One region of the Cytobacillus sp. FSL R7-0696 genome, then DNA from elsewhere that is predicted to be linked to it. Evidence: riboswitches for the same ligand, from Rfam matches in the RefSeq annotation. Region 1 holds a riboswitch; the other holds the start of a gene.
The links. A riboswitch is a leader RNA that binds a small molecule or an ion and turns the genes downstream of it on or off. The one in region 1 is predicted to bind S-adenosylmethionine.

Region 1 (10,282 bases):
ATTCACCTGATTTTTTTGCTACACGCACTTTTTTCCCATCAACCGTTTGATAGCCTACGCGAGTTGGTTCACCAGATTTTGGGTCAACCGGCATAACGTTTGATACATGAATAGGTGCTTCTTGGCTAAGGATTCCACCTTGAGGATTCAAGTTAGATGGTTTAGCGTGTTTCTTTACGATATTAACACCTTCTACAAGAACGCGTTCTTGTTTTGGGTAAGCAGCAAGAATAACGCCTGATTTGCCTTTATCCTTACCAGAGATGACCATTACTTTATCACCTTTTTTTACATGCATCTGTGTGCACCTCCTTAAAGGCATTTTGTTTAATTTTTATAGTACTTCTGGAGCTAATGATACGATTTTCATGAAGTTGTTCTCGCGTAGTTCACGAGCAACTGGTCCAAAGATACGTGTACCACGAGGACCTTTATCGTCACGAATAATTACACATGCGTTTTCATCAAAACGGATGTATGTGCCATCTTTACGACGAACGCCGCTCTTTGTACGAACGACAACAGCTTTAACAACATCACCTTTTTTAACAACGCCACCTGGTGTTGCTTGTTTCACTGTGCAAACAATTACATCACCGATGTTAGCAGTTTTACGGCCTGAACCACCTAAAACTTTAATTGTAAGTACTTCACGAGCACCAGAGTTATCAGCAACTTTTAAACGTGATTCTTGTTGAATCATCTGTGTAACCTCCCTTCGGGATCAAACATATTTCCGAACAATTAGATAATAACTGCTTTCTCAACAACTTCAACTAGACGGAAGCGTTTAGTCGCAGATAATGGGCGAGTTTCCATGATACGAACGATATCGCCGATTTTTGCTTCATTTTGCTCATCATGAGCTTTAAACTTTTTAGAGTACTTTACGCGTTTGCCGTATAATGGATGCTTTTTGTATGTTTCGACTAAAACAGTAACAGTTTTATCCATTTTGTCTGAAACAACGCGTCCAGAGTATACTTTGCGTTGGTTACGTTCACTCATTGTGCGAACCTCCTCTCAATATCACTTGCTAAAACCAATTTCTCTTTCACGGATAACAGTTTTCATACGAGCAATTGCTTTACGCACTTCACGGATGCGAGCTGTGTTTTCCAGTTGTCCAGTCGCCAATTGAAAGCGTAGATTAAAAAGCTCTTCTTTTAATGATTTAACTTTTTGTTCTATTTCGGCAGTGGTAAGGTCACGAATTTCATTAGCTTTCATTTGATTCACCACCAATTTCTTCTCGTTTTACAAACTTACATTTAACTGGAAGTTTGTGTGCTGCAAGACGTAGAGCTTCACGAGCGATCTCTTCAGATACACCTGCAATTTCGAACATTACTTTACCAGGCTTAACAACTGCAACCCATCCTTCAGGAGCACCCTTACCAGAACCCATTCGGACTTCAAGAGGCTTAGCAGTGTATGGCTTATGCGGGAATATTTTAATCCAAACTTTACCGCCACGTTTCATGTAACGAGTCATTGCAATACGGGCAGATTCGATTTGACGGTTAGTGATCCAAGAAGCATCTTGAGCTTGTAGACCATATTCACCGAATGTTACTTCAGTACCACCTTTTGCTTGACCGCGCATTTTTCCACGGTGTACACGACGATATTTTACGCGTTTTGGCAATAGCATATTATTTGCCTCCTTCCCCATTATTCTTCTTTGTAGGAAGCACCTCTCCACGATAGATCCATACTTTTACGCCTAACTTACCGTAAGTCGTATCTGCTTCTGCTGTAGCATAATCAATGTCAGCACGAAGAGTATGAAGTGGTACAGTTCCTTCGCTATAAGATTCAGAACGAGCGATATCAGCACCGCCAAGACGTCCAGATACCATTGTTTTGATACCTTTAGCTCCTGCGCGCATAGCACGTTGAATAGTTTGTTTTTGAGCACGACGGAATGATACACGGTTTTCCAATTGACGAGCAATGTTTTCCGCTACTAATTTCGCGTCGATGTCAGCTTTTTTGATTTCAAGAATATTGATGTGAACACGTTTGCCAGTAAGTGCGTTAAGTGCTTTACGCAACGCCTCTACCTCAGTACCACCTTTACCGATAACCATTCCTGGTTTTGCAGTATGGACTGTGATATTTAAGCGATTAGCTGCACGTTCGATTTCTACTTTAGAAACAGATGCATCGCTTAAGCGTTTTGTGATGTACTCACGAACTTTCAGGTCTTCGTGTAAAAGATCAGCGTAGTCTTTACCTGCGTACCATTTTGACTCCCAATCACGGATGACACCGATACGCAAACCGACTGGATTTACTTTTTGACCCACAGATTATCCCTCCTTCTTTTCTGATACAACGATTGTGATGTGACTTGTGCGTTTGTTGATTGCGCTAGCACGACCTTGTGCACGTGGACGGAAACGTTTTAAAGTTGGTCCTTCGTCAACAAATGCTTGCTCAACTACTAAATTATTAACATCCATTTCGTAGTTGTGCTCTGCGTTAGCTAGTGCAGATTTTAATACTTTTTCTACGATTGGAGAAGCAGCTTTTGGAGTTAAATTTAAAATCGCTACCGCTTCACCTACTTGCTTACCTCGAATTAAATCTACGACTAAACGAGCTTTACGAGGAGCAATACGAACTGTTCTTGCAACAGCTTTAGCTTGCATTATAATGCCCTCCTCTCATTAACGTCTTGTTTTCTTATCATCATTACCATGGCCTTTGTATGCACGTGTTGGAGCAAATTCTCCAAGCTTGTGGCCTACCATATCTTCAGTAACATAAACAGGCACATGTTTGCGACCATCATACACTGCGATAGTGTGTCCGATGAATTGTGGGAAGATCGTAGAACGGCGAGACCAAGTCTTCACTACTTGCTTGCCATCAGTTTCATTTAACTTTTCGATCTTTGTCATTAAATGTTCGTCAACAAAAGGTCCTTTTTTTAAGCTGCGACCCATGATTGAACCTCCCTTCGTGATTGTTCTACGGCCCGTCTTTGGAACCGTAGTTCAATCCCGTTATTTTTTACGACGACGTACGATAAATTTATCAGATTGATTGTTTTTCTTACGTGTTTTGTATCCAAGAGTTGGTTTACCCCAAGGAGACATAGGTGATTTACGACCGATAGGAGCTTTACCTTCACCACCACCGTGTGGGTGATCGTTAGGGTTCATAACAGATCCACGTACAGTTGGGCGTTTACCTAACCAACGAGAACGACCGGCTTTACCGATGTTAATCAATTCGTGTTGTTCGTTACCAACTTGACCTACAGTAGCGCGGCAAGTAGCAAGAATCATACGAACTTCACCAGAGTTTAAGCGTACTAATACGTATTTACCTTCTTTACCAAGTACTTGTGCACTTGTTCCAGCAGAACGTACTAACTGTCCACCTTTACCAGGTTTAAGTTCGATGTTGTGGATTACAGTACCCACAGGAATGTTTGTAAGTGGTAATGCATTACCTACTTTGATATCTGCTTCAGGACCAGACATTACTTCTGCGCCTACTTTAAGAGTCTTAGGAGCTAGGATGTAACGCTTTTCTCCATCTACATAATTAATTAGTGCAATGTTAGCTGAGCGGTTTGGATCATACTCGACTGTAGCAACGCGACCTGGTATTCCATCTTTGTCACGTTTAAAGTCGATGATACGATATTGACGTTTATGACCGCCGCCTTGATGACGAACTGTCAACTTACCTTGGTTGTTACGGCCACCTTTGCGCTTTACTGGAGCAAGCAAAGATTTTTCTGGTTTGTCTGTAGTGATTTCTGCGAAATCAGATACCGTCATGCCGCGACGACCATTAGAGGTAGGTTTGTATTTTTTAATCGCCATTTCATTTCCCTCCTCTTCTTGTTAGAAATTAAGCTTCAAAGATTTCGATTTCTTTGCTGTCAGCAGTTAGTTTAACAATCGCTTTACGGCGTTTGTTTGTATAACCACCGAATTTACCCATGCGCTTGAATTTACCTTTGTAGTTCATGATGTTCACTTTTTCAACTTTTACATCAAAGATTTCTTGAACAGCATCTTTAACTTGAGTTTTATTAGCTCTTACATCAACTTCAAAAGTATATTTTTTGTCAGCCATGATGTCAGTAGAACGTTCAGTGATAACGGGGCGCTTAATGATATCGCGTGCATCCATTATGCAAGCACCTCCTCTACTTTTTCGACCGCTTGCTTCGTCATGATCAATTTATCATGATTTAAAACGTCTAATACGCTGATTCCGTTAGCAGTAACAACTGTTACTCCAGGGATGTTACGAGCAGATAATGCTACGTTTTCATCGATGTCTGCAGTTACGATTAATGCTTTAGAATCTACAGAAAGACCTTTAAGTACACCTTTAAAGTCTTTTGTTTTTGGAGCTTCGAAAGATAGAGTTTCTAATACTAGAATGTTCTCTTCCGCAACTTTAGTAGATAACGCTGATTTGATAGCTAAGCGACGAACTTTTTTAGGTAATTTGTAGCTATAGCTGCGTGGTACAGGACCAAATACAGTACCGCCTCCGCGCCATTGTGGTGAACGGATTGAACCTTGACGAGCACGACCTGTGCCTTTTTGACGCCATGGTTTACGTCCTCCGCCAGCTACTTCAGAACGAATTTTAGTTTTATGAGTTCCTTGACGTAGAGAAGCTCTTTGCATAATAACAGCTTCAAACATCACGTGGTTGTTTGGCTCGATACCAAAGATTGAGTCGTTCAGCTCAATATCGCCAACTTGTGAACCACTTTGGTTTAATAATGCAACTTTAGGCATTCTTACTTCCTCCTTTCCGGGTTATTACTTTGCTTTAACCGCACTTACTAGTTTTAGAAGCGCTTTTTTAGAGCCAGGTACATTACCTTTTACTAATAGAAGATTGCGTTCTGCATCTACTTTTACGATTTCAAGGTTTTGTACTGTGATTTGTTCTCCGCCCATGCGACCAGGTAATAATTTACCTTTGAATACGCGGTTTGGAGCAACAGGACCCATTGAACCTGGGCGACGGTGGTAACGTGAACCGTGTGCCATTGGTCCGCGAGATTGTCCGTGGCGTTTAATTGCACCTTGGAAACCTTTACCTTTTGAAATTCCTGTTACATCAATTTTTTCACCTTCAGCGAAAATATCAACTTTGACTTCCTGACCAACTTCATACTCAGCTAAGTCAGCTCCGCGTAATTCGCGAACGAAGCGCTTAGGAGTAGTATCAGCTTTAGCAGCGTGTCCTTTTTCCGGTTTGTTTGAAAGCTTTTCGCGTTTATCTTCAAAACCGATTTGGATTGCTTCGTATCCATCAGTATCAACTGATTTCTTTTGAAGAACAACGTTTGGAGTAGCTTCAACCACTGTTACCGGGATAAGATCACCGTTTTCAGCAAATACTTGAGTCATACCAATCTTTCTTCCTAAGATTCCTTTGGTCATTTCAGTCACACCTCCTAGATTGTTTTAATGTATTAATTAAAGTTTAATTTCGATATCAACACCAGATGGTAAGTCTAAACGCATTAATGAATCGACTGTTTGTGGTGTTGGATTAATGATGTCGATTAAACGTTTGTGTGTACGCATTTCGAATTGCTCACGAGAATCTTTATATTTATGCACCGCACGAAGAATTGTGTAAACTGACTTTTCAGTTGGCAATGGGATTGGACCAGATACAGCCGCACCAGAGCGTTTTGCAGTTTCAACGATTTTTTCAGCAGATTGATCAAGAATTCTGTGATCATAAGCTTTTAAACGAATACGAATTTTTTGTTTTGCCATTATTTTCCCTCCTTTTCGCCTATTTTCATATAGACATTCTCCGTGAAAATTTCCCACACACTCGCCATGGCAAAGCGGCCGGGTGTGTCAGCAACCTTTCACTTCATCGCAGTCAAAGACCAACATTGTCTATTATACAGAAAAGACATAACAAATGCAACTATTGATTGCGTTTCTCTCTGTTCTGCACACTTTTAACATTATAACTGCTGTTAATAGTGTTTTCAAGTATATCTTCCTCTTTACATCATTTTCTAAAAAAACGCTTATACAATTATTTATTTTTAAATTTTCTAAATTTTTATTTGACAAACATAGGCTCATTCATGTAAATTTTATTCAATAAAATATTTTTTATTTCTTATCATGAGAGGTTGAGGGATAGGCCCGGTGACACCTCAGCAACCATCAATAGTGAACGCTATTGAAAAGGTGCTAATTCCTACAAGCTATACGCTTGAAAGATGAGAAGATGACTATGATAATAATAGGCCTTCTTCTTGAGGGCCTTTTTTATTTTCTCTTTGGCTTCTCATCCATTGAATTCAACAAAATATGAATTGAAGGAGTGAGACCTTTGAACTTCCTTGAAAAAATGAAGAACCAAGTATTAATTGCTGACGGTGCGATAGGAACACTTCTTTATTCTTATGGTACGGATACATGTTTTGAAGAGTTAAACCTCTCAGCACCGGAACAAATTCAGCACATTCATCAAGCTTATCTCGGTGCAGGTGCGGATTTAATTCAAACAAACTCCTATGCTGCGAATTATTTAAAATTGAAACGGTATGGCCTAGAGGATTCAGTCAAAGAGATTAATAGTGCGGCTGTAAAACTGGCACGATCTAGTATTCAACATCATCAGGCATATGTGCTCGGCACAATGGGAGGTGTACGAGGATTAAACCCCCTCTCTATTCCTCTAGATGAAATTAAACGTAACTTTCGTGAACAGCTATACTGCTTATTGTTAGAAGGCGTAGATGGGCTCCTTCTTGAAACATATTATGATTTAGAAGAATTAGAAACGGTTCTCTCTATTGCCCGGAAAGAAACGGATATACCTATAATTGCCCAAGTGTCTTTACAAGAAATCGCTATATTACAAAATGGGACGTTAATTAATGACGCCTTAAAAAGGTTAGAAGCTAAAGGGGCAGATGTTGTCGGGGTAAACTGCCGTTTAGGTCCACATCATATGTTAGAGACACTCTCCTCCGTTGAATTACCTCAGCACGCGTTTCTCTCTGCCTATCCTAACGCGAGTCTACCGGCCTATATCGATGGTACGATTCAATATAAGGAGGGCGAAGACTATTTTAGAAAATCAGCGAAGTCCTTCCTTAAGCAAGGTGTTCGACTGCTTGGTGGTTGCTGCGGAACGACACCGGGCCATATTAAAGCATTTGCAGACGAAGTTAGGCATGCTGTACCTATTCTTGAAAAACAAGTAACAAATAAAAGGAAACCTAAAATAGAGAGAATTACAATCGAACGCAACAATACGCCGTTAGAGACACTTGTACAAGAAAAACGCACCATCATCGTCGAACTAGACCCACCTAAGAAGCTATCAACTGCTAAATTTTTTGAAGGCGCCAGAGCCTTAAAAGATGCTGGTGTTGATGCAATTACACTCGCAGATAACTCTCTTGCCACACCACGAATCGCAAATGAAGCCCTAGCACATATCATCCACAAGGATACAAACGTTCGACCACTTGTCCACCTCTCCTGTAGAGATCGAAACTTAATCGGCTTACAATCACATCTCATGGGTCTTCATACATTAGGGTTGCATGATATTTTAGCCATAACTGGGGATCCGGCAAGAGTTGGCAATTTCCCAGGCGCTTCATCTGTATTTGATTTATCTTCCTTTGAATTAATAGAAATGATTAAACAATTTAATGAAGGAATTTCCCCTTCAGGTTCTGAACTTGGTGAAAATGCCGTCTTTTCTGTCGGGGCAGCATTTAATCCTCATGTCAAATCATTAGATAAAGCTGTTGCCCGACTTGAAAGGAAAATAAAAGCAGGCGCTGATTATTTCGTGTCACAGCCAGTGTTTTCAATAACACAACTATTAGAGATTCATGAGGCAACAAAGCATCTTTCCGCACCTATTTTCATCGGAATGATGCCACTGATTAGCAGCAAAAATGCAGAGTATCTTCATAACGAAGTGCCTGGCATCAAGATTACTCAAACGACCCGCGACAGAATGGCAAAAGCCGTTAACCCTATTCTTGCTGAGAAAGAAGGCTTATTAATTACAAAAGAGTTGATCGATGCAGCCTTAGAACTCTTTCAAGGCATCTACCTTGTTACCCCTTTCCTTAGATATCAACTCACAACCGAACTGACCAATCATATTAGAAGAAAAGATCAACAGAAGAAGGAGCATCATTATGTCAAAAGTAACCATCACTAAACAAATGAAAGAAAAGATTTTAATCATGGATGGGGCAATGGGCACCATGCTACAAGAAGCCCACCTAACAGCAGATGACTTTGGTGGTGAGGATCTAGAAGGTTGTAATGAATACCTCACACTTACGCGACCTGAATTGATCCAATCCATTCATGAAGCTTATCTTTCGGCAGGGGCAGATATAATTGAAACAAATACATTCGGAGCGACGCGTATCGTTTTAGAAGAATATAATATTGGGCATTTAAGTGAATTGTTAAACCGCAGAGCGGCTGAAATTGCTATAAAAGCAGTGCAAAAATACGACAAGCCTAATCATCCGCGATATGTAGCAGGATCTATGGGACCAACTACTAAGACATTAAGCGTCACCGGTGGAACAACTTTTAAACAATTAGTCCTGGATTATCGTACACAAGCCATAGGACTCATTGACGGTGGTGTAGATTTATTATTAATAGAAACAAGCCAAGATCTCCTTAATGTAAAAGCTGCTTTCCTAGGGATTAAAGAAGCCTTTCATCATACAAAGAAAGAACTCCCTATTATGATATCAGGGACAATAGAGCCGATGGGCACCACTTTGGCAGGGCAAAACATCGAAGCATTTTACATTTCAATAGAGCACATGAAACCAATAGCTGTTGGGCTCAACTGCGCAACTGGACCGGAATTTATGCAAGAGCATATTCGCTCTCTAGCACAACTCTCTTCAACTGGTGTTAGCTGTTATCCTAATGCAGGCTTACCAGATGAAGACGGCTGTTATCACGAAACAGCAGAATCTCTATCTACAAAGCTTTTGGATTTTGCCACACAGGGCTGGGTGAATATCGTCGGTGGTTGTTGCGGTACCACACCAGCGCATATCACAGCAATCAGTCAAGCATTAGCCCATGTACCGCCCCGTCCCATTACTAAAAAGAGACAGCATAAACTATCAGGTATTGAACCCCTTACCTATGATGAATCTATTAGACCGATCATGGTTGGTGAGCGGACAAATGTCATTGGCTCAAAAAAATTCAAACGGTTGATTAATGAAGGAAAGTATGAGGAAGCATCGGAAATTGCTAGAGCCCAAGTTAAAAAAGGAGCAAGCGTCATTGATATATGTCTTGCTGATCCTGATCGTAATGAAATAGAAGATATGGACCATTTTTTAGCTGAAGTAACGAAAAAAATCAAAGTTCCCCTAGTCATTGATTCAACTGATGATGAAGTAATCGCCAAAGCTCTTACCTACTCTCAAGGCAAAGCTATAATCAATTCGATTAACTTAGAAGATGGTGAGGATCGATTCGCCTTTGCTGCAAAGCTTATCCATCAGTACGGAGCAGCCATTGTTGTCGGTACCATTGATGAGGAAGGCATGGCCATCACAGCTGAAAACAAGCTAGCTATAGCTAAACGGGCCTATCACATCCTCGTTGAGCAGTATCAAGTACCTCCAGAGGATATTATCTTCGACCCCCTGGTTTTTCCTGTCGGCACTGGAGATGAACAATATATTGGTTCTGCTAAAGAAACTGTACTTGGTATTAAACTTATTAAAGAAGCTCTACCGGAGGCGAAAACGATTTTAGGCATTAGTAATGTGTCCTTTGGTCTTCCGAGTGTGGGGAGAGAAATTTTAAATTCCGTCTTCCTCTTTCATTGCACGAAAGCCGGGCTAGACTATGCAATCGTCAATACAGAAAAGCTAGAGCGTTTCCCAAGCATCCCTAAAAATGAAGTCAAATTAGCAGAGAAGCTTCTCTTTCAAACCAGCGATCGCATTTTAGCTGATTTTACTGACTTTTATCGTGATAAGAAGAAGGAAAAAAGGATAGAAACCCATTTGCTATCATTAGAAGAACGTTTATCAAGCTATATAATAGAAGGAACAAAAGAAGGCCTTCTCCCAGATTTAGAAAGAGCATTAGCGAAATACCCAAATCCATTAGATATTATCAACGGACCATTAATGAATGGTATGGCAGAAGTAGGTAGATTGTTTAATGATAATCAATTAATTGTTGCAGAAGTCTTACAAAGTGCAGAAGTAATGAAAGCATCAGTCGCC
Region 2 (10,282 bases), 1.4 Mb from region 1:
TCTTGTTTGACCACATGCTTTTGTGCAACCAGGCTTATGTCCATTTTAATTGCCCTCTGGATTGGAAAAGGGAATATATTATTGAGACATCACAAGAGCCAGAATATAGTTTTGGAATTCAGATAAAAGGATTAACTGTGGTTAACAAGCAAACACTTATCCCTGACGCTGTATTTAGCCGTAATGGGTATGTTTATTTAATCGAGATAGATAACACCAGGTCTATGCAAGACAACCGTAAAAAGATAAATAAGTATCGAGAGATGTGGCAAGAAATCGGCAAGCATTTTGGGCTGATGCCTAAATTAAGCATTTTTACTTTAAGTGATCAACGGAAACACGAGTTTGAGAAATTATGTACTAAGATGCCAGTAGAGATACTAACCTTTAACGAGACATAAATGCGTCATCAAAATAAAGCTTATCCATAAGATTATTAACAATGCCGTTAAAATAAGCAAATTCCCCTTTAATCATTTTTGCACCAGACTTTATTTTCATTACAAATTCCTTAAATGCTTGTACACCAATTTCAAGCTCTTGATCTTCAGTAAAGGCTCTTAAACCGTTCATATGGTCTACTACTCTATTACATTGTTTAACTACTTTCCAAAATTCTTCAATAGCTTTAGCTTCAGAATAAAAGTACCTTGTTAACTCAGCGAAGCTTTTTGGTACCCAATGAGCAATAAAATTTGCAGATGACAACTTAACGCTGTTATTACGTTTAGTATTATTAATAAGTTGTTTTAAAGAACTAGAAGTTGTTTTAATGGTAGGACACTTCTTGGACTTTTTAGCAGGTTGCTTGTTGGTCACTTCTTCTTTTATAGGCAAAATAATAACTGCATTAGCAGTTTGTAACATGTTCTTTTTACGCTTCATTTCTACCTGGCGGATCATGCCCAAGTCAACTAACTTTTTCATTAATCTTTGTACAGTCTTATAGGATAATTCTAACTTTTTGGCAATCGTATTTTTAGACATATAGCTCACGCCAATTTGCTTGCAGCTATGACGTTTTAAAATCTCTAATAAAGCAATTAGTCTCTTCTGTACGTCAGCTCGCTTAACAGACACAGTTATGACGTCTCTATATTTACGTACTGCCTTGTTCATTAGTTCTATATCATTAAATGACGCAAGGTTACTATATGATTCTTCTTGTGCAATTACATCAATACGGTTTTTCATTTCCCTGGCTCCTTTGAATACAAAAAAGCAACGGCCATCATCAGACAAACCGTTGCTATGGGACCTGGAATGTAATAAAATACATCTAAAGGTACAGCAAATGTTTGCCTATCGTGAGTAGGCGGACGATGTAAGAGTGTGGGGACACTACTTACATACGCTGTGCTTTTTATTTTGGATATAGGGTATACAGTTAAACCAATATAACCGCCATTCTACTTTAATGTCAGCATACAAAAATATAAAAAATGATTTGTTCCGTTATTATATTTTAAAGCAGAAGGCTGATGTATTCCATGCGATGAAAGGCTTTTTTAAAGAACAAGAACAGAAGGAAAAGTTAGCGTAATGAGAGCCTGTTTTGAAAGGTTCGCAACTAAGTTCTGAAGTGTAATAGCTTACTTACGAGCGTTTCGGAGGCAGGTTTTGAAAAATGATGAGAACAAAGCAATCGAGCTTTTTAGTTATATCACAGCGATTGATGCTGTGTTTTTTTTTGCTCAACTGACTAAGCACTAGGTAGATTTGAGCACTTTTATCTGTAATTCTTTTAAGTAGCTCTCTTCATCTACTTATGTCATAATTTTCATAAAGAGTAATATGGAGGGGTTTCCTTTGCACAAAATTCAAGATTTAGGTAATGATATTCAACTGATTGATTTAATGGATTTACAAACACCTGAGCGTACGGGGGCGTATATATTAGGTGCTGAAGAATTAACAGTGATTGAAACAAGCGCTAGTCCTTCGATTCCTCACCTTATAGAAGGGTTGCAAGAATTGAACATTAACCTAGAAGATATCAAGCATATTATTGTCACCCATGTACATTTAGACCATGCTGGTGGAACTGGTTTGTTCTTAGAACAATGTCCAGAAGCAAAAGTATATGTTCATCCAAGAGGTAAACGGCATTTAGCTGACCCTAGTAAATTAATTGCTGGTGCTAGAATGGTATATGGCGATGAGTTTGATCAACTATTTAATCCGATTGTGCCAATTGATGAGAAGAGGTTAGTCGCGATGGAAGAGGGACAATCATTGGATATCGGTGGACGTTTGTTAACTTTCTATGATACCCCTGGCCATGCAAAGCACCACTTTTCAATCCATGATTCGAAAAGTAATGGCTTCTTTACTGGCGATACAATTGGCGTATTTTATCCTGGCATAGCAAGAAAAGGATATCCATTAGTCCTGCCATCGACTTCTCCTAATCAGTTTGATCCAGAGGCGATGTTATCTTCTGTTGAAAAAATCGAATCACTTCAACCACAACATATCTTTTTTGGGCATTATGGTGAGGGCCCTGAACCAAAGGATGTTTTTACACAAATTCGTTATTGGTTACCTATATTTACTTCAGTTGCAGATGACGTTTTTCTCCAAGGAAATGACATAATAAAAATGCAGGAAGCCATACAATCGGAATTGTTGGAACAAGTAAAACATTATTTATTAACAGCGCACGATGTTGAACTTAGTGCAGAGGATAAGAAGCTAATAGGCTTAGATTTAAATGTCTGCACAATGGGGATGATTGATAGATTGCAGAAAGAGAAATAAAGATTTAAGTCGTGTGGTTTGGAGGTAATTAACATGGATTTGGAAGAAATAAGATCAGAGATACAGCATCGTCAATCAGATATATTGGGTAGCTCTAGATTGGTTAAATTCGCTGTTCTTCTTCCCCTAATAGAAAAAGATGGAGAAATACATATTTTGTTTGAAGTACGGTCTTTATCTATGAGAAGACAGCCAGGGGAAATTTGCTTTCCTGGGGGGAAAATGGATCAAGACGATGTGGATTTGATTGAGACGGCAAAAAGGGAGACCAGTGAAGAGTTAGGTATCCCAATTGGAGAAGTCTCTGTTTTTTCAGAACTTGATTATGTAGTGACACCTTATGATACAGTGATTTATCCGTTTGTAGGCACAATAGAGAGCATCAGTGATCTTAAGCTAAATCCAGAGGAAGTGGATCAAATTTTCACAGTACCACTTACTTATTTTTTGAAAGAGGGACCATCAATTCATTATATTGAGATGAAGCCAGAGCCTAATAGTAGCTTCCCTTATCATCTCATTCCTAATGGGGAAAAATATAAATGGCAAACGCGAAGGATGCAAGAAATTTTTTATACTTATAAAGGTCATGTGATATGGGGGTTAACAGCTAAGATACTGTATCATTTTTTGACACTTATCCAGGATGAAAATAAATAAATTTTCAAAATGTTATTGACGATTCCCTATAAAAGGGTATATGATGTTAAACAAATAAATAGAACTTCTTATCCAGAGAGGCGGAGGGACTGACCCAGTGAAGCCTCGGCAACCAGCAATCTTTTGTATGGTGCCAATTTCAGAGGATATTATCCAAAGATAAGGAGAAGGTGAGCGTGTGAATTCAAAGCCCTTCTGCCCTTCTTGGTGGAAGGGCTTTTTATGTGATAGAGCCAATATTTTATTGGAATATAAAATATATTCAGATTTTATATTGACGACAATTTGTTTTTTGGATATAATTCTATTTGTAATTAAAGTATTAACGCTTTAAAAAATAAAATATTTCTTATCGAGAGTGACGGAGGGATCAGGCCCTATGAAGTCCGGCAACCTTCAAGCAAATGCTTGAAAAGGTGCTAAATCCTGCAGGCAGTGAATGTCTGGAAGATAAGATGAGGCAACCCCCTCTTCTTATGAAGAGGGGGTTATTTATTTTAATTATCCGACTAAAAAGTAGAGGAGAGTATATAATGACGAATCAATTTAACACTTATGATGATGAGACGATTTTATTACATGGAGGTCAATCACCAGACCCGACAACGGGATCTCGTGCAGTTCCTATTTATCAAACGAGTTCATATGTTTTTCATAATACAGATCATGCGCAAAGCCTATTTTCATTGGATGAGACGGGAAATATCTATTCACGAATCGGTAATCCAACGGTAGATGTATTAGAAAAACGTATTGCTTTATTAGAAGATGGGGTAGCGGCAGTAGCGACTTCATCTGGAATGGCAGCTATAGCTCTTTCGATTATGAATATTGCCCAAGCGGGTGATGAGATTGTTGCAGCTTCGAACCTTTATGGTGGAACATATAATCTTTTTGCTATAACACTTCCGAAATATGGGATTAAAGTTCATTTTGTTGATGGTTCTGACCCTGAGAATTACCGTAAAGCGATTACGCCAAAAACTAAGGCTTTATATGGAGAGATTATTGGGAACCCAAGTCTTCATGTCCTAGATGTAGAGGCAGTTGCAAATATTGCTCATGAAAATGATATTCCTCTTATTATTGATAATACTTTCGCTTCACCTTATCTTTGCAAACCAATCCAATGGGGTGCAGATATTGTCATTCACTCGGCAACAAAATGGATTGGAGGTCATGGAACAACAATTGGTGGACTTGTAGTTGATGGCGGACGATTTAATTGGAATCATGATAAGTTTCCTGGTTTTACTCAGCCAGACCCAAGTTATAACGGTATTGTTTATGCGAATGAGTTTGGTACTCTCGCTTTCAGTACAAAGCTTCGTGTTCAGTTGCTGCGCGATTTTGGGTCATCATTAAGCCCACATAGTGCATTTCTTTTACTCCAAGGATTGGAAACACTCCATTTACGTATAGAGAAACATACGGAAAATGCAGCGAAGATAGCTCATTTCTTAAACGCCCATCCAGCTGTCGATTGGGTCGCATATCCAGGTTTAGCAGAGCATCCAGCGCATGAACTCGCGAAGAAATATTTAAACACTGGCTTCGGTTCCATTGTGAACTTCGGTATTAAAGGTGGTCGAGATGCAGGTAAGAAAGTAATAGATACCATTGCATTGTGGTCTCATGTAGCCAATGTAGGGGATGCGAAGTCACTCATTATTCATCCGGCTTCAACCACACATCAACAGTTAAGTGCAGAAGATTTAATTAAAAGCGGTGTAAGTGAGGAGCTCATACGTTTATCAGTTGGGATTGAATCGGTTAGAGATTTAACCAATGACTTAGATCAAGCCTTCTTTGAAGCGACTGGTATTTCTTCGAAGGGAGAACAAAAAGGAGAAACAGCAGTAAATGATGAAGGTGTTATTCGGTGGGCATTACAATCATCCTCATTAAAAGAAGATGTGGATGGCGAAGAGGTGCAAAGAGCAAAAAGGATTGCTGTTGTTGGTTTAAGTGGAAATCCTGCTAGACCAAGTTACCGTTTAGCAAGAAAAATGCAAAGATTAGGTTATCAAATCGTGCCAGTTAATCCAAGAGAAACAGAAGTATTAGGTGAACAGGCATATCCAAATTTAAAATCCATTCCTTATACCATTGATATTGTGCAAGTATTTAGAAGCCCTGAAGCTGCGATAGAAGTGGCGAAAGAGGCAGTAGAAATCCAACCAAAAGTGTTCTGGCTGCAAGAAGGTGTCATTTCTCCAAAAGCAGTTGAAATAGCAAAAGAAGCTGGACTTGAAGCGGTACAAAATCGCTGCACATATAAAGAGGCACAGAGATTAAGAGGTTCTATTGTAACCTTTGCTTGTGAAATTTAAAACCGAGGTTGAGGAGAGTCATCAATGAAGAAATGGTTCGTATTTTTAATTGTCGTTTTATCAATTGGATTCATTAGTGCTTGCGGGGATAGTGAGGCCAGCACTAATGATAGCAATGGCGAAGGAAAACCAGAAAAAATTGTTTTAGACTATGCCCATTATTCTCCAACAAGTGTCATTTTAAAGAAATTCGGTTGGGCAGAAGAAGCGTTTGCCGAAGATGATATTGATGTTGAGTTTGTCCTCAGTCAAGGGAGTAATAAGGCACTTGAGTTTCTTAATAGCAGCAGTGTTGATTTTGGTTCAACTGCAGGTGCAGCGGCATTAATTGCAAAAGCAAATGGTGCTCCAATTGAATCAGTCTATATATACTCAAAACCAGAATGGACGGCATTAGTTGCACCGAAAGGATCAGCTATCAAATCGGTTGAAGACTTGAAGGGAAAGAAAGTAGCAGCAACGATTGGAACAGATCCATATATCTTTTTACTGCGCTCTTTAAATGAAGCCGGATTGACATCAACGGATGTAGAAATCGTTAACTTGCAACACGCTGACGGTGGAACGGCATTAACAACAGGGCAAGTAGACGCTTGGGCTGGTTTAGATCCACATATGGCTAAATTAGAACTTGAAGCAGGCACAGAATTTATTTATCGAAATATCGACTTTAACACGTATGGCACATTAAATGTGAGAAGCGAATTTGCTGAGAAATATCCTGAACAAGTAAAAGAAGTAATTGAGCTTTATGAAAAAGCTCGTACGTGGGTATTAGAAAATCCTGAAGAAGCGGCAGAGATACTGGCAGAAGAAGCACAAATCACCCTTGAGGTAGCGAAAAAAGAATTAGAGAGAAATGACTTTAATGAGCCAATTCCTGGTGAAGTGCAAATAGAAGCATTAAATGCGGCTGGTGAGGTTTTAAAAGAAGAAGGCATTATTAAGAGTGATGACGTAGGTAAAGTGGTTGATGAATTAATAAACCCAGATTTCTCAACAGAGGTCATTCAGTAGGGTTGGTAAAGGAGAATGAATATGAAGGAAGTCATAGCGATCCCAAAAGTAAATGAGGGTAAGGAGAAGCATAGAAAAATTAATCCTAGTATTCAAAGGGTGTTACTTGGAAGTATCGTGCCAATCTTACTTATTCTTGCATGGGAGTACTTGAGTCGGATCGGTGTGTTCCCTCCTCATTTACTCCCGGCTCCATCAATCATTTTGCAATCACTTATGACAATGACGACAGATGGAAGTTTATGGACACATACGAGCATTACATTATATCGCCTTGTGCTTGGTTTTTTATTTGGCACTGTTGCAGCATTAATTATTGGCGCCGCTGTTGGCTACTTTTCCACAGTCGAAAGTTTATTAGATCCACTAATTCAAGCTTTTCGTTCCATACCTTCATTGGCATGGGTGCCCTTATTTATTCTCTGGATGGGAATTGGAGAACCTTCCAAGGTGGTTTTAATCGCTGTCGGTGTTTTCTTCCCAGTTTATTTAAATATCGTTTCAGGCATTCAAGGAATTGACCGTAAACTAATTGAAGTGGGGAAAATCTATCATTTTAGCTCATGGCAATTAATTTCGAAGATTATATTACCAGCAGCTTTGCCATCTTTTTTAGTAGGGCTGAGAAGCGGATTGGGACTTGGTTGGATGTTCGTTGTTGCAGCTGAATTAATGGGAGCTTCTACAGGTATTGGTTACTTGCTTGTTTATGGCCAAAACACTTATGCACCGGAATTAATTATTTCTAGTATCGTCTTATTTGCCATATTAGGAAAAATAACAGATGCCATTTTAAAAGGTTTAGAGACAAAAACATTGCATTGGCAAGATACGATCGTCAAGAAGTAGGAGGTGGCAAGATTGTTATCAATTGAGCGAGTGTCTAGAACTTTTTCAAATGGAACAACGGGATTCAAAAATATTGACTTGAAGGTAGAACAGGGTGAAGTCATTGGGATTTTAGGAACAAGTGGTTGCGGTAAAAGTACGCTCTTACGTGTATTATCCGGCTTGGATAAACAATATGATGGTCAGGTTGTAATAGATGGCGAAACTGTCCATGATGTTCATAAGAAAATCGGGATGATTTTTCAGGAACCTAGACTGATGCCTTGGTTAAAAGTTTATGACAATATTGGATTCGGTCTACAAAAAAAAGTTCAAAGTAAAATAGCGCAATATATTAAAGCCGTTGGGCTAGTAGGGTTTGAAAACCATTACCCGAAAGATTTATCTGGCGGGATGGCGCAAAGGGTGGCCATTGCCAGAGCTCTCGTTACCTCACCAGAAATATTACTTTTAGATGAACCGTTTAGTGCATTAGATGCTTTTACAAAAATGCAATTACAAGATTTATTACTGAATCTCTGGCAAACCTATCAATCAACTATCCTCTTAGTAACGCACGATATTGATGAAGCATTATATTTAGCCGATCGCATTATTATTCTTAGGGGACAGCCGGGAGAATTATATCAAGAAATAAAAATTGATAAATCAAAACCAAGATCAAGAGTAGATAAAGATCTTGCTGTACTAAAAGATGAGATTTTGCAATTATTAGATTTATCTCATTCGAAAGCAATCTAAAAATAAAGGAGCTAATGACTTATGACAGTGATAGAGCGGCAACAGCTTGCCCCCATTGAAGGAGATTACAACTTAACGAACTATGAAGAGGCATGTCAAAATATTTCATGGGATGAGGTTAAACAACAGTTTAGCTGGAGCCAATCAGGTCTAGTCAATATGGCTCATGAATGTATTGATAAACATGTGGTTGACGGTTATGGAAACAAAATAGGATTGCATTATGTGAATGGTGCATATGAAGAGACATACACATTCGCAGAGATTAAAGAAAAAACAGATCATATCGCCACCGTTTTAAGGAACCAAGGGGTGAAAAAAGGTGATTTCGTTTTTATTTTTCTACCTAAACACCCCGATTGTTATTTTACAATGATTGCCACCATTAAACTCGGCGCAATTGCGGGTCCTCTTTTTGAAGCATTTATGGAGGAAGCAGTAAAAGATCGAATCTCTGATTGTGATGGAAGGTTTTTGATTACGGATACTGACTTACTTAATAGAGTACCCAAAAACGAACTACCTTGTTTAGAGAAGATATTTCTTACTGATGCGGATGACGTACAATTATTAGGTGAAAAGGAAATTTCTCTCATCAAAGAATTAGAGAAAACAGTAAAGGAAGAAGATATCACGACGTGGGTTGATCTTGAGCATGGTTTAAACATCCACTATACAAGCGGTTCAACGGGAAAGCCAAAAGGAATTATTCATGCTCATAGAGCGATGGTTCATCAATATCAAACAGGGAAATGGGTACTGGATTTAAAAGATGATGATGTGTATTGGTGTACCGCACATCCAGGTTGGGTTACGGGAACTGTGTATGGCATTTTTACACCTTGGTTGAATAGAGCGACAATTGTCGTTAATGGTGGCCGATTTGATGCAAAGGGTTGGTATCATACATTAGAAACAACTGGAGTATCTGTATGGTATAGTGCACCGACAGCATACAGAATGTTAATGGCAGAAGGAAATGATCTACCAAATGATTATGATTTATCCAACTTAAGACATTTATTAAGTGTGGGTGAGCCGTTAAATCCTGAGGTCATTTATTGGGGAAAAGAAACGTTAGGGAAAAGAATACATGATACATGGTGGATGACTGAAACAGGGGCACAATTAATTGTCAATTTACCTTCAGAAGTAATTAAACCCGGATCAATGGGTCGACCATTTCCTGGTATAAGCATCGCTATCCTCGATGATGATGGAGTCGAACAATCAAGAGGGTCGATTGGTCACTTAGCAATTAAAGCACCATGGCCAGGAATCATGAAAGAAGTATGGAAGAATGAGGAGAAATACCAGTCATATTTTCCTTTTGAAGGTTGGTATGTATCAGGAGATCTGGCTGTTCAAGATGAGGATGGCTATATATTCTTCCAAGGTAGAAGTGATGATATGATCAATTCTTCCGGGGAGAGAATCGGACCTTTTGAGGTTGAAAGTAAGCTCATTGAACACCCTGCTGTAGCAGAAGCTGGAGTTATTGGTAAACCAGATGCATTAAGAGGTGAAATCGTCAAAGCCTTTATTGTCCTAAGAAAAGGATATACAGGCAGTGATGTCTTACTTGAAGAGATTAGAAAGTTTGTAAAAACAAGATTAGCTGCTCATTCTGCCCCACGAGAAATGGAAATTGTCACAGAACTTCCTAAAACAAAAATCAGTGGCAAAATATTGCGCAGAGAATTAAAGGCAAGAGAGCTTGCCAAACTTAGTCAAAAAGTACAGTAATATGATGTAATGGGAGGTAAAAGGTTTGACGATTAATATCGCTTTACTTGGCTATGGTACTGTTGGTAAAGGCGTTTACCGTACAATTCAACAGCATCAAGGGCGTTTGCAAAAGTTATTAAGTGAAGAAGTAAAGGTTGTTGCTATTTTAGTGAGAGACATTGAGAAGCATACTG

Region 2: another riboswitch for S-adenosylmethionine. It lies ahead of MKX29_RS01110 (PLP-dependent aspartate aminotransferase family protein); the one in region 1 lies ahead of MKX29_RS08430 (bifunctional homocysteine S-methyltransferase/methylenetetrahydrofolate reductase).

What each region holds. Positions count from the first base shown of each region.
Region 1 covers NZ_JBBOWA010000001.1:1,583,325-1,593,606, forward strand. Annotated here, with positions in the region: gene rplX (50S ribosomal protein L24) at 1-298, opposite strand, end outside; gene rplN (50S ribosomal protein L14) at 335-703, opposite strand; gene rpsQ (30S ribosomal protein S17) at 745-1,008, opposite strand; gene rpmC (50S ribosomal protein L29) at 1,030-1,230, opposite strand; gene rplP (50S ribosomal protein L16) at 1,220-1,654, opposite strand; gene rpsC (30S ribosomal protein S3) at 1,656-2,312, opposite strand; gene rplV (50S ribosomal protein L22) at 2,316-2,657, opposite strand; gene rpsS (30S ribosomal protein S19) at 2,676-2,954, opposite strand; gene rplB (50S ribosomal protein L2) at 3,015-3,845, opposite strand; gene rplW (50S ribosomal protein L23) at 3,874-4,158, opposite strand; gene rplD (50S ribosomal protein L4) at 4,158-4,781, opposite strand; gene rplC (50S ribosomal protein L3) at 4,806-5,435, opposite strand; gene rpsJ (30S ribosomal protein S10) at 5,472-5,780, opposite strand; SAM riboswitch class I at 6,139-6,251, shown strand; gene MKX29_RS08430 (bifunctional homocysteine S-methyltransferase/methylenetetrahydrofolate reductase) at 6,358-8,217, shown strand; gene metH (methionine synthase) at 8,195-10,282, shown strand, end outside.
Region 2 covers NZ_JBBOWA010000001.1:222,549-232,830, reverse strand. Annotated here, with positions in the region: gene MKX29_RS01135 (replication-relaxation family protein) at 1-401, shown strand, start outside; gene MKX29_RS01130 (helix-turn-helix domain-containing protein) at 388-1,194, opposite strand; partial or broken gene MKX29_RS01125 (sporulation protein YhbH) at 1,385-1,543, shown strand; gene MKX29_RS01120 (MBL fold metallo-hydrolase) at 1,810-2,760, shown strand; gene MKX29_RS01115 (NUDIX hydrolase) at 2,794-3,420, shown strand; SAM riboswitch class I at 3,486-3,586, shown strand; SAM riboswitch class I at 3,767-3,877, shown strand; gene MKX29_RS01110 (PLP-dependent aspartate aminotransferase family protein) at 3,954-5,753, shown strand; gene MKX29_RS01105 (aliphatic sulfonate ABC transporter substrate-binding protein) at 5,778-6,770, shown strand; gene MKX29_RS01100 (ABC transporter permease) at 6,792-7,619, shown strand; gene MKX29_RS01095 (ABC transporter ATP-binding protein) at 7,632-8,360, shown strand; gene acsA (acetate--CoA ligase) at 8,382-10,106, shown strand; gene MKX29_RS01085 (homoserine dehydrogenase) at 10,132-10,282, shown strand, end outside.